DNA from 4 places in the Paenibacillus sp. J22R3 genome. Region 1 is predicted to be linked to each of the others. Evidence: riboswitches for the same ligand, from Rfam matches in the RefSeq annotation. Region 1 holds a riboswitch; each other region holds the start of a gene.
The links. A riboswitch is a leader RNA that binds a small molecule or an ion and turns the genes downstream of it on or off. The one in region 1 is predicted to bind cyclic di-GMP.
Positions count from the first base shown of each region.

Region 2: another riboswitch for cyclic di-GMP. It lies ahead of AC0YN4_RS09750 (methyl-accepting chemotaxis protein); the one in region 1 lies ahead of AC0YN4_RS11055 (ATP-binding protein).
Region 3: another riboswitch for cyclic di-GMP. It lies ahead of AC0YN4_RS10245 (putative bifunctional diguanylate cyclase/phosphodiesterase); the one in region 1 lies ahead of AC0YN4_RS11055 (ATP-binding protein).
Region 4: another riboswitch for cyclic di-GMP. It lies ahead of AC0YN4_RS16340 (PilZ domain-containing protein); the one in region 1 lies ahead of AC0YN4_RS11055 (ATP-binding protein).

Region 1 is NZ_JBWDNS010000002.1:646,472-650,191, forward strand. It holds gene AC0YN4_RS11050 (Gfo/Idh/MocA family protein) at 1-915, shown strand, start outside; cyclic di-GMP riboswitch class I at 1,109-1,202, shown strand; gene AC0YN4_RS11055 (ATP-binding protein) at 1,289-3,070, shown strand; gene AC0YN4_RS11060 (bifunctional diguanylate cyclase/phosphodiesterase) at 3,060-3,720, shown strand, end outside.
Region 2 is NZ_JBWDNS010000002.1:326,601-330,320, forward strand. It holds gene fumC (class II fumarate hydratase) at 1-896, shown strand, start outside; cyclic di-GMP riboswitch class I at 1,004-1,095, shown strand; gene AC0YN4_RS09750 (methyl-accepting chemotaxis protein) at 1,170-2,705, shown strand; gene AC0YN4_RS09755 (aldolase catalytic domain-containing protein) at 2,812-3,720, shown strand, end outside.
Region 3 is NZ_JBWDNS010000002.1:450,134-453,853, forward strand. It holds gene AC0YN4_RS10245 (putative bifunctional diguanylate cyclase/phosphodiesterase) at 1-2,056, opposite strand, end outside; cyclic di-GMP riboswitch class I at 2,176-2,277, opposite strand; gene AC0YN4_RS10250 (GntR family transcriptional regulator) at 2,534-3,682, shown strand; gene AC0YN4_RS10255 (AraC family transcriptional regulator) at 3,701-3,720, shown strand, end outside.
Region 4 is NZ_JBWDNS010000003.1:334,035-337,754, forward strand. It holds gene AC0YN4_RS16335 (O-antigen ligase family protein) at 1-747, opposite strand, end outside; gene AC0YN4_RS16340 (PilZ domain-containing protein) at 899-1,612, opposite strand; cyclic di-GMP riboswitch class I at 1,742-1,845, opposite strand; gene AC0YN4_RS16345 (HD-GYP domain-containing protein) at 1,877-2,959, opposite strand; gene AC0YN4_RS16350 (GGDEF domain-containing protein) at 2,996-3,682, opposite strand; gene AC0YN4_RS16355 (histidine kinase N-terminal 7TM domain-containing diguanylate cyclase) at 3,695-3,720, opposite strand, start outside.

The sequences.
Region 1 (3,720 bases):
GTATATTCTGACTATAAAGAATTGCTTCAAGACGGATCGATCGACGTGATCCACGTTTGTACGCCTAACGATTCCCATGCGGTTATCTCCATCGACGCATTGGAAGCTGGCAAACACGTGCTTTGCGAGAAGCCAATGGCTAAAACAGCTGCTGACGCTCGTAAAATGCTTGAAGTAGCACAACGTACCGGCAAAAAACTCAGCATCGGTTACAACAACCGTTACCGCGCAGACAGCCGTTACCTGAAAGAAGCTTGCGATGCAGGCGAGCTTGGCGAAATTTACTTCGCTAAAGCACATGCAATCCGTCGTCGTGCTGTTCCGACATGGGGCGTATTCTTGGATGAAGAGAAACAAGGCGGCGGACCGCTTATCGATATCGGTACTCACGCACTTGACCTTGTATTGTGGATGATGGACAACTACAAGCCGAAAGTCGTTCTTGGCCGCGCTTACCACAAGCTGTCCCAAAACGAGAATTCTGCGAATGCTTGGGGCCCATGGGATCCAAAACAATTCACAGTTGAAGATTCCGCTTTCGCTATGATCACAATGGAGAACGGTGCAACTGTAATCCTTGAATCCAGCTGGGCGCTTAACTCGCTTGAAGTCGATGAGGCTAAAGTTTCCCTCAGCGGTACTAAAGCAGGCGCTGACATGAAAGACGGTCTTCGTTTCAATGGCGAGCACAACAGCCGCCTATATGTAAACAAAGTTGAACTGAACAGCGGCGGCGTTGCTTTCTATGAAGGCGCGAGCGAAACTGCAGAAGTTCTTGAAGCTAGCATGTGGATCGATGCAGTTAAGAACGACAAAGAAACTTTCGTTAAACCAGAGCAAGCGCTTGTGGTTTCCGAAATTCTTGAAGCGATCTACGAGTCTTCCCGTACGGGCAAGGCTGTATACTTCGAGTAGTAGAACAACCAATGAAGCCGGAGATGGCCTTGTCATCTTCGGCTTTTTTTGCATCGTTAATGATGTTACATATTTTTTGGGAGTTCGACAAAATCAGTCAAAGTTCTACGTTATTCGCTCTGTACAGTTCTGTGAAAACACCTATAATGAGAATTAAAAACGAATAATCTAGAAAAATTTTACAACTAAATACCTAAGATAAGGGCAAACCATAGGAAACTATGGGACGCAAAGCCGTGGCCTAAGGGATCACTTTCTGTGATGCTAAGGTAGACAAGGCTGCCGAGTAGATGGAATCCATCCTATTCGGGTGGTTTTTTTATTGCCATTTTGCATCCTGCATGCTAAGTCAATGATCCGGAGGAAGGTTAGCATGGCACCCATCGCACTCGTCGCCATTTCATTCGTACTCGTATTCAGCTCTTCCTTAATTCTCTTTCATCTTTACGGGCGCATGAATGCAGCCAGGTACACGACTTTCTTTTGGCTTATGAGTGCTGCTTTTGTTTTTAGTATCGGGGTTTGGTCCATGCACTTTGTGGCCTTGCTGGCGTATCCGTTCCCGGTTAAGGTGATGTATCATTTCGGTTATGTGTTTCTCTCGATGGGTGTTTTAATCGTCTTGTCGGCGTTAGCGCTTCTCTTGTTCGAACGTGCTTCAGGGCGAAATCGGACAAGCTTGCTCGTTCTAGGCAGCCTGGTACAGACGTGTGGCATCGTAGGGATGCACTACATCGGGATGAGAGCCATCAAAGCCCATGCGACGCTTCATTATCAGTCATCCACAGGTTTTATTTCAATCGTCGTTCTGGCTCTCGTGCTTGGTTTCATCTTCACAAGACAGCGATTCCAACTCCATCGGCAAAGCCGGTTGCGGCAGTTCATCCACGCTCTATCGCTATCCGTCGCTATTGAATTTCTGCATTACAGCAATATGCCCATGATGCATGGCATTACAACGCTGCATGCAGGTGAATCTGTGGCTTTATCGCAAAATCAGTTCTTTCTCGCCATTAGCATAAGTTTGATCGTTTCCGTCATCTGCATGTATTCGATCGTCATTATGATGATTGACAGCCGCTTAAAGCAAAGTGAAGAACGACTTAAACGGATGAATGAAGCCTATTCGCATATTTTAGATTCTGTGGCTGAGGGGATCTACCGTTTGGACGAGCGTGGCAAGGTTATCTTCTGGAATCAAGCCGCTGTGAACTTAACCGGGTTTGAGGCGAACGAAGTACTCGGGCGTAAGGTTGGGCTTCGGGCTATTAAGCCTGCGGGTGAGGAATGGGACCCTATCGAGAAGGTTCATCGCACCGGCAACGCTGAATATGTGGCGGATGACTTGTTTCGCCGGAAGAATGGTTCGACGTTCCCGGTGGAATATCATATTACGCCTATGCAAGGTAAAGGTGAAGGTGAACAAGCCGGTGTTGTTATAAACTTCACGGATCTGACGCAGCGCAAAGAGCAAGAGTCGTTCATTGTGGAGTCGGAGAAGCTGTCGATGGCAGGCCAGCTGGCTGCAGGTATCGCACATGAGATTCGAAACCCGCTTACGGCGATTAAAGGATTTATGAAGCTGTTTCAGAACGGGATGACCAAAATGGAGTATGTCACCATTATTACGTCTGAGATTGTTCGCATGGAAGGCATCATCAACGAGCTGCTCCTGCTTGCGAAGCCGCAAATCAGCCGGTTTCAAGCGACTAATCTATGTGAGCTGCTAGCCGCTGTCTATACGCTGCTGGAATCACAGGCTAATCTAAACAATGTGGATATCAAGCTGCATTTCTCGGAGCCGGAGCTGCATGTCTATTGCGATGAAAGCCAGATCAAACAAGTATTTATCAATCTCATCAAGAACGCAATCGAAGCAACGGAGGGCGGCGGCGAAATTCGGGTTGCCGTAGAACGGGTCGGCAACCAGTTGATAACCTCGATTGCAGACACTGGCTGCGGTATTCCGGGGGAAGTGCTTGAGCAGGTGGGAAGACCCTTTTATACGACGAAGGAGCAGGGAACTGGACTTGGACTTATGATCAGCAACAAAATCATTTCCAGTCATGGCGGGACAATTTCTATTGCCAGCAAGATGGGAGAGGGCACGACGTTTCAAGTAACACTCCCTGGGGGGTATCGAAATGGTGCATAATCATATCGAAGGAAGCTACAACTGGTTCTTGGTATGTCTGTCGTTTATTATTGCGCTGTTCGCTTCCTATACGGCATTGAATATAGCCAGACGCGTGCTGTTGTCTGAGGGCTGGAAGAAGAGAGGATGGCTGCTGGGCGGAGCAGTCGTTATGGGTGTTGGGATTTGGTCGATGCATTTCATCGCGATGCTCGCTTTTCATTTGCCAAGCGGAGTGACCTATGATTTTGTAACCGTTCTCGTATCGATTGGTGTTTCTATTGTCGGCGCTTTTATCGGTTTCGGTATTGCCAGCCATTCCGGTCGCGGTACGCTGAGACTGATTGTGGGTGGTACCATTATGGGGCTTGCAATCACCGGCATGCATTACATTGGCATGTATGCCTTGACGGGAATTACGGTTACTTATAGCCCCTATATCTTCACACTTTCGATACTTATTGCCGTGCTGGCATCGATTGTTGCCTTACTTTTCTCCTTCCGCAGAAATAATCATTATTGGCTGAGCGGCTTCATCATGGGTATCGCTGTCACAGGTATGCATTATACGGGCATGTCAGCGGCTCGAATGTCGATGCCGGTCAATATGCTAAGTCGTACGGCCGATGCGCAGGCAATGGATTTTATCGAAATGGCGATCTATGTAGCCT
Region 2 (3,720 bases), 320 kb from region 1:
CGATTGCGCAGCTGAAATCCACACTCGAGCAGAAGAGTGCTAGCTTCATGGAGGTCATCAAAATCGGCCGCACCCATCTGCAGGATGCCACACCGCTTACGCTCGGCCAGGAAATCAGCGGCTGGGTTCGGATGCTGGAGAAAGGGGAGCGTAATATCAGAGCAAGCCGCGAGGAGCTGCGTGAGCTTGCCATCGGAGGCACAGCCGTGGGAACGGGGCTGAATGCCCCGCAGGGCTTTAGCGAGAAGGTGTCGGCGGAGATCAGCCGCCTCACAGGCAAGAACTTCATCAGCGCGCCGAACAAATTTCACGCGCTGACGAGCCACGACGAGATCGTCTTCGTACACGGCGCAATTAAAGCGCTCGCCGCGGACTTAATGAAGATCGCGAACGACGTGCGCTGGCTCGCAAGCGGACCTCGCTGCGGGATTGGCGAGATTCGTATCCCGGAGAACGAGCCGGGCAGCTCCATTATGCCGGGGAAGGTCAACCCAACGCAGTGTGAGGCGCTGACGATGGTCGTCTGTCAGATCATGGGCAATGACGCGGCAATCGGCTTCGCGGCCAGTCAGGGAAACTTCGAGCTGAATGTGTTTAAGCCTGTCATCATTCACAATTTCCTGCAGTCGACCCGTATTCTCAGCGACGCGATTCGCTCCTTCGATGAGCATTGTGCGGTCGGCATTGAGCCGAATCGGGAAGCCATCGCTCGGCATCTAAACGAGTCGTTGATGCTCGTCACGGCGCTGAATCCTCATATCGGCTATGAGAATGCGGCGGCCATTGCCAAGTCCGCTCACAAGGAGGGCCTGACGCTTCGCGAGGCTGCCATTCGCAGTGGGCTTATTACGGCAGCCAAGTTCGACGAAGTGGTGAGAGCAGAAGAGATGATCTGACAAATTCGACAAAACAATACAAATTACGCTATGTACAAACAGGGCTTTCCCCTCATATAATTAACCCTGTTAACAGTACCATGACCATAGTATCCGACTACTTCTTCATATGATAATGGCAAACCAACGGAAACGTTGGGACGCAAAGCCTAGGCCTAAAGCATCGCAATTCAGATGCCATGGTGGACAGGTTACCGAGTGAAAAGGAGTCCATCCTTAACGCGGGTGGACTCTTTTTATATGTATACATATATGGGGAGGTAGGCAAGTTGTATGCTTAGAGAGAAAAACCGTGTCATGTTATTCATTTCTACAATTATTGTGCTATTATCGCTTCTGGTACACGCATTCGATTGGCTCGGTTTCTCCATGCATCATGATCATCAAACGGACATGAATGGTTCTACGTTCCACACTTTCCTTAAGCAAACGTTCTTGGCATTACCGATTATTTTCTTACTGCTTGCCGGGATTTGCATGCGGTTGCAGAAGGAGCAGCAGTCCGTTCCGCTTCTATTGACACTGTCGCTTACCTTCAGCAGCATATCGATCATCTCAGGCGGCAACGGCATGGTGGAATATCATTTCTCCATCTTTATGGTACTCGCTATTATTTTGTACTACGACCTCATCGCAATGCTTCTCATCAGCACCGTTATCTTCGCACTTCAGCATGTACTCGGCTTCTTAATCTTCCCAGACCTTGTCTACGGAACCCGTGATTACTCACTTGCCATGGTCTCCATTCACATCGTATTTGTCGTCTTGTTTATCGGCGCGGTTACCTATCAAATTGTGACGCGCAGAGCATTCATCCTCGCGTTGGAATCGGCCCAACAGCAGAAGATTCAAGCAGCGGTCAAACAAATTATTGAAAATGTGACGGAAACGTCGGACCAAGTGCTCATGAATTCCAAAGAGCTCAGCTGCAATGCGGCTACGCTTAATCTCTTGGCAGGGGATATTGTACAAACGATGCATAAGGTTGATGCCACGGCGCATTTGCAGGAGCATGGCGCACAGACAGGCAAGAGGGTCATCGGAGAGATGCTCCGAGACATCCATACCATTGCCGAAACGTCTGCTACGGTGTCAACTTTCTCCAGTGAGGTAGCGACGGAGGCCGATAACGGGAATGAGGCCATACAGAAGGCTGTCAGGCAGATGACATCGATGAGCAATGCCGTCCAAGAGTCCGCAACCAAAGTAAAGCTGCTCGGTCAGCGTTCGCAAGAAATAGATGACATTACAAGCTTAATTGCAGACATCGCTTCACAAACCAGTCTGCTGGCACTGAATGCGGCGATTGAAGCGGCGCGGGCCGGCGAGCATGGACGTGGGTTTACCGTCGTATCTAATGAAGTGCGCAAGCTGTCTGAACAAACAACTGCCTCTGCCCAGAGAATCGCTGAGCTTGTTCAAGACATTCAGGCTAATAACCGTGCTTCTATCCATTCCATGGATCAAGTCATTGAAGAGGTTGCATCAGGCAACCAAGCCGTATGTGATGCGGGAGCCGCATTCGAACGGATCATGCGATCCATCAAAACCGTCGCAGAGCAAATTCATTATATTTCCGGTGCCTCTCAGCAAATGACAGCAAGCACGAAGCAGTTCAGCGTCAACATTGAGGAAATCTCCCGAATGTCCGTTGAATTAACAGGCAGCGTCAAGACGGTTACGGGCAGCTCGAATGAGCAGCATCAGCTTATTTCCAGATCGTCGGAGCTTGCGACAATGCTGGAGAAATTAAGCGATAAATTGGATCAAACGATGGTCAGCACGAGGAAATCGTTCCGCGCCATTTAATCCGAAGAGTCCTGCAATTCTGACAAAAATGACTTTGCGTTCATAGCCAATATCAAGTATTATGAGTAGAAAAGACAAGATCTGGCTAAAAAGGAGACACAATGCTATGAATGCTTCGAAAAAAAGTCATTGTAAAATCGTCGACTGCACGATCCGCGACGGCGGGCTCGTCAATAACTGGGATTTCAGCGTTGAGTTCGTTCAGCATCTATACAACTCGCTGAATGAAGCTGGCGTCGAGTATATGGAAATCGGGTACAAAAACTCTCCGAAGCTGCTCAAAGGCGCTGAAGATGCGGGGCCATGGCGCTTCCTGGACGACGACTTCCTTCGTAAAGTCATCCCGCAGAAGCTGAATACGAAGCTCTCTGCACTTGTCGATATCGGACGGGTAGATGAGAACGATATTCTTCCACGCGAAGAGAGCATGCTCGATTTGATTCGCGTTGCCTGCTACATTCAAGACGTGCCGAAGGCGCTGGAGCTGGTTAACGTATTCAACTCGCGCGGCTACGAAACAACCTTGAACATTATGGCACTCTCCAACGTAATGGAGAACCAGCTGCTTGAAGCATTCGAATTGATCGAAGCAAGTGTAGTCGACGTCGTGTACGTCGTTGACTCCTATGGCAGCTTGGCGCCGAATGACTTCAATTATTTGGTCAGCAAATTCCAGAAGTACCTGCCAAGCAAACGTCTTGGTGTGCATACGCACAACAATATGCAGCTTGCTTTCGCCAATACGCTTATTTCGGTTGAGAAAGGCGTCGAGTTCCTGGATGCTTCCGTATACGGTATGGGCCGCGCGGCCGGCAACTGCCCAACGGAACTGCTTGTCGCACATCTGAAGAACACGAAGTACAATGTGCGTCCGGTTCTGGATATGATCGAGAAGTACATGATTCCGCTTCGTGAAAAAGAAGAGTGGGGCTATATTATTCCTTATATGATTACAGGCATGTTCGATGAGCATCCTCGTTCCGCAATGGCGCTTCGGAATTCCGATGACAAAGAT
Region 3 (3,720 bases), 200 kb from region 1:
GCTTGAGACTATGAGCCATACCAATGATCGCCGTGACGATTGCCAGATCATCTTGATTGTGACCAATATTGCGAATGAAGCATTTGTCCATCTTAAGGGTGTCCACGGGAAAAAGGCGCAGATAGCTAAGCGATGAGTATCCGGTTCCGAAGTCATCAATCGAAATAGCAACGCCGAGCGCCTTCATTTCATGCAGCTTCTCAATAAGCGGGGCTTCGAAATTCGATGAAGCAACGCTCTCTGTAATTTCAAGTTCAATGAGCCGTGGTTCAACCGCAGTGGAGAGCAGGATCGCCTTCAGCATATCAATCAGGTTGTCCTGTTTGAATTGGCGAACCGATAAGTTCACGGACACCGGCAAAGGAGACAAGCCCGCTTGCTTCCAAGCATTGATTTGATTACATACCTGCCGTATGACCCACTCTCCTATCGGAACAATAAGCCCTGTTTCTTCCGCAAGCGGAATAAATTCAGCCGGAGGAACGGCGCCGAACTTGGGATGCGTCCAACGAAGGAGAGCCTCGAAGCCGTTCAAACTGCCAGCTTGCAAATCCTTCTTGCCCTGATAGAGCAAATGCAGCTCTCCCTGCTGCAGTGCTTTGCGCAAGTCCTGCTCCAGCATCATTTTCCGTAAATTAACTTCGTTCATCTCATTACTATAGAAGGCGTAGTTGTTTCTTCCCCGCCTCTTAGCCGCATACATAGCCGCATCTGCGAGAATCAGAAGCGTATCGGCATCCTTCCCGTCTTTGGGATACATAGCGATTCCGATGCTTGTCGTAACGATGATTTCTTGACCTCTGAGAATAAAAGGTTCAGAGAGCCGCTCCAGCAGAGGGCCAACAAGCGTCCCCACCGTTTCAGCATCGATATTCGGCAGCAGGATGACAAACTCGTCGCCGGCAAGTCTGGCCGCAAATGCAGCTGGCTGCAGCGATGCCTGAAGCCGTTTCGCGAAGCTCTTGAGCAGACGGTCCCCCAGTGGATGACCGAATGTGTCGTTGATGGATTTGAACCTGTCCATATCAAGGAACAGGAGAGCGAAGCTGCATGGTTTGTGTACCGCATACCGGAGCTCTGCATCGAGCTTCGTTATTAATTGATAGCGGTTGGGAAGATCAGTCAGTTGATCGTGATAGGCCATATAGTTGATGGTTTCACGAGCCTTCTTCGTTTCCGTTATATTTCGGAAGTTTGATAGGATCGCGGGCTGATTGTGAAATAGAATCGAGATGGAATTGGTTTCAACGTCGATCACTTCACCGTTTAGCTTGTAAATGCAGAGCTCCGCGTGATTAACGGCAGTGTGGCCCTCTATGAGGTCGGTTGATTTGGTTCGCATCATCTCGTGATACTCCGGCAATGCGATGTCAAACACATTGACGCCGACTAACTCATCCAGATGCTGTGCGCCTAACATCGTTAGCCCTGATCGATTCATGTGAACGATTTTATAGTCGATCTGTACAATATTAGCTTCGGGAGACAGCTCGAAAATTTGCCGGTACCGATTCTCGTTATCCAGCGCTTTCTTCTCGCTTCGCTGCGCATGTGCGATGATTCGGCGTCCAATGATGCAAACGCTGACACAGGTGATACAGCTCATGGTGAACAAGGTGAATTGAACAATTTGGTAGAGCAGATCCGTTGCGAGCATATAGGGGTTGAATAATTGATGGGTGATGAGTACAAGGATGCCATATCCACTTGCCATTAGTGTCACAAAGCGGTCCAGATAGATGAGGGAGAGAAGCGCAAAGAGGAAAACCACGGTGCCGGAGTTTGATGTTGGGATAAACCACATGACGATGAAGCAGAGCAGGAACGAATAGGCTGAAATAATGACTTTTCCTTTGAGCGTTTGATAGGTTTGTCGGTAAATGAAGTAGAGCACAACGCCAAGCGGGATAACGGAAGCGACGAATCGAATAAAGACTTGAAAGGTAATTAGCTCAAGTGCAAGAACGGTTACATATATGGGAATAGAAGACAGAATAAGGAATATTAATGTGTATGTCAGAAGCTTAGAACTAAACTGCTCGTAAGGGGTTGCCAAGCCGTACACATCCTTTCTACGTCAAATAGGTATACAAAAATCCTCGGGCTCGAAGCAAGATGGCGGTAACAGACCGATACGCATCTTCCCGCTTGGAGAACCAAGGTCAGCAGATTAACTTCGGCAGTCTGGCTGTCGTATCTCATCGCATTTATAGGAGAATAGACTTAGACCCATTGACTTTGCGTCCCCTGCTTTCGTAGGGTTTGCCTGCGAAAAATGATTCAGTTTTGACGAATAATGTAGGAATTTAGCGCTATTTCTATTTTCCATAATATCTCAAACTAGCGAATGAGTCTCTGGAACCTATTTAAAAGGATAGAGTTGGTATTTATAGGTGATATTGATGTCTTAGTTGCGTAAGTGAAGGACTAAAGGTTCATAAAAGTAGGCCTATATACATGTGGTTCATCAATTTCAGACTCTGGATTGACACAGATGATACACATATCATATAGTCAAGCTAATCTAGCAGAGATGAAGGTGAATAGGCTGACTATATTCCCGTATCACCGGATTAAGGAAGATATTCGAAAGCGCATACATGCTGGAGAGTGGAGGGACACTTCACGCCTGCCTTCCAGCCGGAATTTGGCGGAGTCCTATCAATCCAGCGTTAATACAATAGAGAAGGCGATTAAGGAATTGTGTGGGGAAGGGCTTCTGACACGAGATAATCGCCGAGGTACATATTTGGCAGATGGAGGGCTCTTGTCTCAGCCGACCAGTCGAATAAGGAGCGGGAATGGGAACGGGAGCGGACTCATTGCTGCATCGGTTATCGGTATCGATAATCCGCTATGGGGAGCCGCTCTGCGCGGGATCGAGGATGTGCTTCAGCCGAAGGGCTATCAGCTCATGAGCAGCAGCGATAATCGCAGCCTAGATAAGCTGGAGTCATTCGTTGCGAGCGCGATTGCAAGGCGAGTGGAGGGGATTATTCTGAGTCCGATTCACGGCGGCCAGGACGAGCCTCGCAGTCGGCAGATCTACGAGGAGTTAGCGGGTTGCGGCATTCCGGTCATTTTTCTGGATAGGCGCGTATGGGACACCGATATTCCTTTTGTGACGAGCGATAACGCTTCAGGCGCGTATTCGCTTACGAAATTGCTGCTTGCCAAGGGACATCGGCGGATTGCATTCGTACGCAATTCGGACCTCAGCACGTTCTATGAACGGCTGCTTGGCATGAGACAAGCGTTTATTGAAGCAGGCGTTTCTTTTGAAGCTGAATACGACTTATGCATCCCGACTCGGTTCGAGAATTTCGAGAGCGAGTTCGAAGACTTTGTTGCTCGGCTTGCGAATGCACTGGAGATGACGCGGTACACGGCTGTATTTGCAGCGAATGATCAGATTGCCGAGGCTGCGCTCGCTGCACTTGAGCGGCTTGGCAAGCGTGTCCCGGACGAGATGTCCTTTGTTACTTATGATGCGCAGGGGTTGAACGGGAAACTCCAACTAGATATTACAGGTGCGAACCAGCCTTTCTATGATATGGGACGAAGTGCTGCCCTTCAGTTATTGCACGCGGCAGAAGGCAAGCAGCCGATTGCGGTTGCCGGGCATATATGCAAAGCGGACATTCATTACGGCAGTTCGGTTTGGGAAGCAAAGATTGAATAACAAGGGTGGTACTTGCTTATGAGCTTCATTCGTCTGTT
Region 4 (3,720 bases), on a different contig from region 1:
GCGCTCTTTACCTCGAAGCATCAGAAGTCCGCCGAACCATACAAACGCGGTTACAAGCCACGCTCCCCTTGATTCGGTCAGGAGCAGTGCCAGGACAGCCGGCACTACCGCTGCCGCAGCCCCTATGAACGATAATGCAGCAGCCCTAGATCGAATTAGCAAGAGCAAGTAGAACAGGAGATACGCTCCTGCAACAGCGCCTAGGAAATTTGGATATTGCATGAACCCGGACAAGCGCGCTCCAACAGCGGACAGCCTTACATCACCGGTAGTCATGATGATCTCAGGGAACGTGATCCATCCCATCCAACCCGCAATCGCACCAGCGATTACGAAAGCGCCTGAACTTTGAATCGCTGCAGAAAGCCATCTCAAACGCTGCTGCCGCACAGCCGTGTCGGAGCTGGTACAGAACCAGCTGTACAATGTAATGGCAAAAGCCGCATTGGCCATCCATCGCAATGCCTCCTCGAGGCTGCCAAGCGTGGATGCCGGTCGATGAAACAGGGCAATCCCGTATAACATCGCCATCGCAAGCAGGCCGTAGATTGATAAAGGCACGTGCTGGCTGAACCGTCTGTCCTCTTTCCGAGAATGAACAATCGAACCCGCACCAATGACGAGTATACATACGACCATGATGATCCATTCCCACCGATAAAAGATCGTATCAAAGAACATCCCGTTGCGATAAGCCGAACAAGCCAGTATAATTGCCACGGCTAGCGCAGCCAGTCCACTTCGCATAACCACTTCCCCTTTTGCTCAAACCCCATCTGATTTACGTTATTTTTCCAATTGTACCATAATTGACGGTCCGACTATAAAAAAGAAGACGCTGCCGGATCACCATCATCCGTTCAAACGCCTTCTTATATATGCAACGCTGAAATCGCGTTTATCTGCCCTTCTTAGCCGTTAATTTCTCCTGCTTAAGCTTGAAATAGGCTTCAATTTGCATACGCAGCAAATAAGCTCGAAGCGCCCGCTGCTGCTGCTCATCTAACTCTTGAAAGCGAGCTCCGTAAAACTTCCATTCATTTCCATTATCCTTACGGATAATTTCAACCTTACAATCCAGTTTAAAGCCCAGTGATAAGCTCACTTCGAGAGTATCACCTTGCGCAAGCGTCGGTGGGCTCATCAAGGAAAACCCTATACCGGTGTCGCTTATATTTCTAAGCTCTATATCGAAGCTGTCTGTAGCTTCAATCGTCATTTTATTCCCTTTGGAGCCTTCAACCTCTTGCGAATACGTACGCGATATCGTGCCTCTTGCCTCAATATCAATTCGCGGCGATTCCCGTTTCTCATCAAGTCCCGTTAGCGAGCGAGCTGGGAAAATAACCGCAATAGAACCTTCCGCCTTCGCAATAATCGTCGATTGCAGCCGGTGAATGCCGACCGGTGAATAGACGGTTAAACTAACCGGTTCACCGAGCTCGAAGTTCTTGAATTCCGTCAGTTCGATTTCCATCATTTCGCCTTCTGCATGGGCAAGCACCCCTGTGGCAACATAACCTTCTTTCTCGACCATCGTACGGCTGTGGAGCAGTGCTTTCATGGTAAAGGTAGGTTTACTTGATCCGATTCGTTCATTTAAGCCTGACATTTACTTTTCCCCCTTCACATATGAAGAAACGCTCCCGCAACGACAGTACGGCGCTATAAAACAGAAAAAGCGCTTCCTCATGTAATACTGGAGCCGCTTCCGGAACCGCGAGATATCTCGGGTGTTCATTTCGGCAGTCAGGCTGTCATTTGTTCGCTTACATAATGAAGAGCGGACATTTAGACCCTTTAACTTTGCGTCCTTACCTTTCGATAAGTTTGCCAGTATCGATGATATGCAGTTGTCAGCAGAATGCTAACCTACCTACAGTTCTTTCACGATCATTAGTTTATGTTGGTCTTTGAGGTCGATCTGATAAGCTGTAGCAGGCGCTGTTCCGTCAGGCTCTCGGATGATCCGAACCGTTGGACGATGAACCGCGAGCGGGTCGTTCAAAGCAACGACGGCAATTTGCCCCGAACTGAGCAGTACCGTTGTTGCAACCGGATAAATGGATATATGCTTACAGAAAATTTTGATCAATTCTAAATCAAAATAGGTGTTTCCAGCAGCGAACAGAAACTCGATCGCTTCCGATGGCGTATAGCGTTTGCGATGCGGCCTTGGAGAAGTAAGCGCATCGTATACATCTGCGATCGCCACGATTTGAGCGTATTCATGAATAGCCTCCCGCTTAAGCTTGCGCGGATAACCTGTCCCATCATATCGCTCGTGATGCTGCAGCGCGCAATGTGCCGAGAGTAAACTAATATCATGCTGCGCTCTGATGATGTTGAAGCCATCCTCGGTATGCTTCTCCATGAGCGCCCGCTCGCTTGGCGTCAATACAGTCGTCTTCGTCAAAATCTCTTTCGGCAGCCGTGTCATGCCGATATCGAACAACATCGCACCCATGCCAAGCTCTTCGAGCTGCGTTCGGTTATACCCTCTGGCTAACCCCATAATGCCTGCAAGTATCGTGACATTCAAGGAATGGTGGAACAAGTAGCTGTCCGCCACGTGAATGTTCGTCAAGCTGACCATAACATCTTCACGTCTAATGAGATCCTGCATAATGTCGCCGAATACCTTACGGAAGGTGCGGCCAAGCTCAGGGGCAATCGTTCGCCCTTTCGTAACTTGTTGATCCATAAGCGTATTCATCGTCTTGTAAATCGTATCCGATGCCGCTTTGTGCGTGCTGTCTTGAATAGCCGTAGTTGGCTCCAAACCCTCTGTCAGGGGATCATCAATGAAAAGCATGTCGATGCCTAAACCAACCAATCTGTCGATAAATCGTTGATTTAACTCCACACCGGCGCCAAGCAATATGTTCCCATTCTCCTGCAAAATAGGGCGAGCTAACTTTTCTCCCGGCTGAACGGAGTTGATGTGAACTTTTCTCATCGGTGTTTATTCCCGCCTTTACCGCTTGCTCCCGGATTAAGCTTGTAAAGCTGTCGGTTCGGTCAACTGCGCTTTACGGACATATTTCTCTGCGTACATTCGTTTGTCCGCAGTTTGCAGCAGCTGGCCAATCTCCATACCGTGTTCCGGAAACGAAGCATGTCCAACCGAAACTGACAATCGTAATCCGGTTCGCAATGAAATGCTAAAGAGCTGTTCGTGAATGAGCTTTACGATTCGATCTATTCCTTTGTCATCTGCATAGGGACAAATAAGGATGAATTCATCGCCGCCCCAGCGGCCGATAATTTCACCGTAGGTTGCGCATTCCGTAAGTGTTCTTGCAATCAACGCAAGCGCGGTATCCCCTTGGTTATGGCCCATACGGTCGTTGACTTCTTTGAAATCATTGACATCGAGCAGCATGACCGTCATTTTCTTCCGATTACGCTTTGCTTTAGTCGCCAGCTTCTTGAAATTAGCCTCGATGAACCTGCGATTATACAATCCTGTTAAACTGTCTAGAATAGAAGCTTCCTTCAATCGATCGTATTTGAGTCCTAAGAAATAGCCAATAGGCAGGGCTGCCGCTGCAAATGCAGCGGTACCGATTAGAACAGCGAGAGGCGTAGGTGTCTTACTTGCAAGTAGGCATAAACTCGCTGCAGCTAGTGTTGTTCCACATGATGCCACACACGCTGTAAGACGTCCGTTACGCGACATTCGCAGTCCTCCTTATAAATTCACTACCCGATTACGAC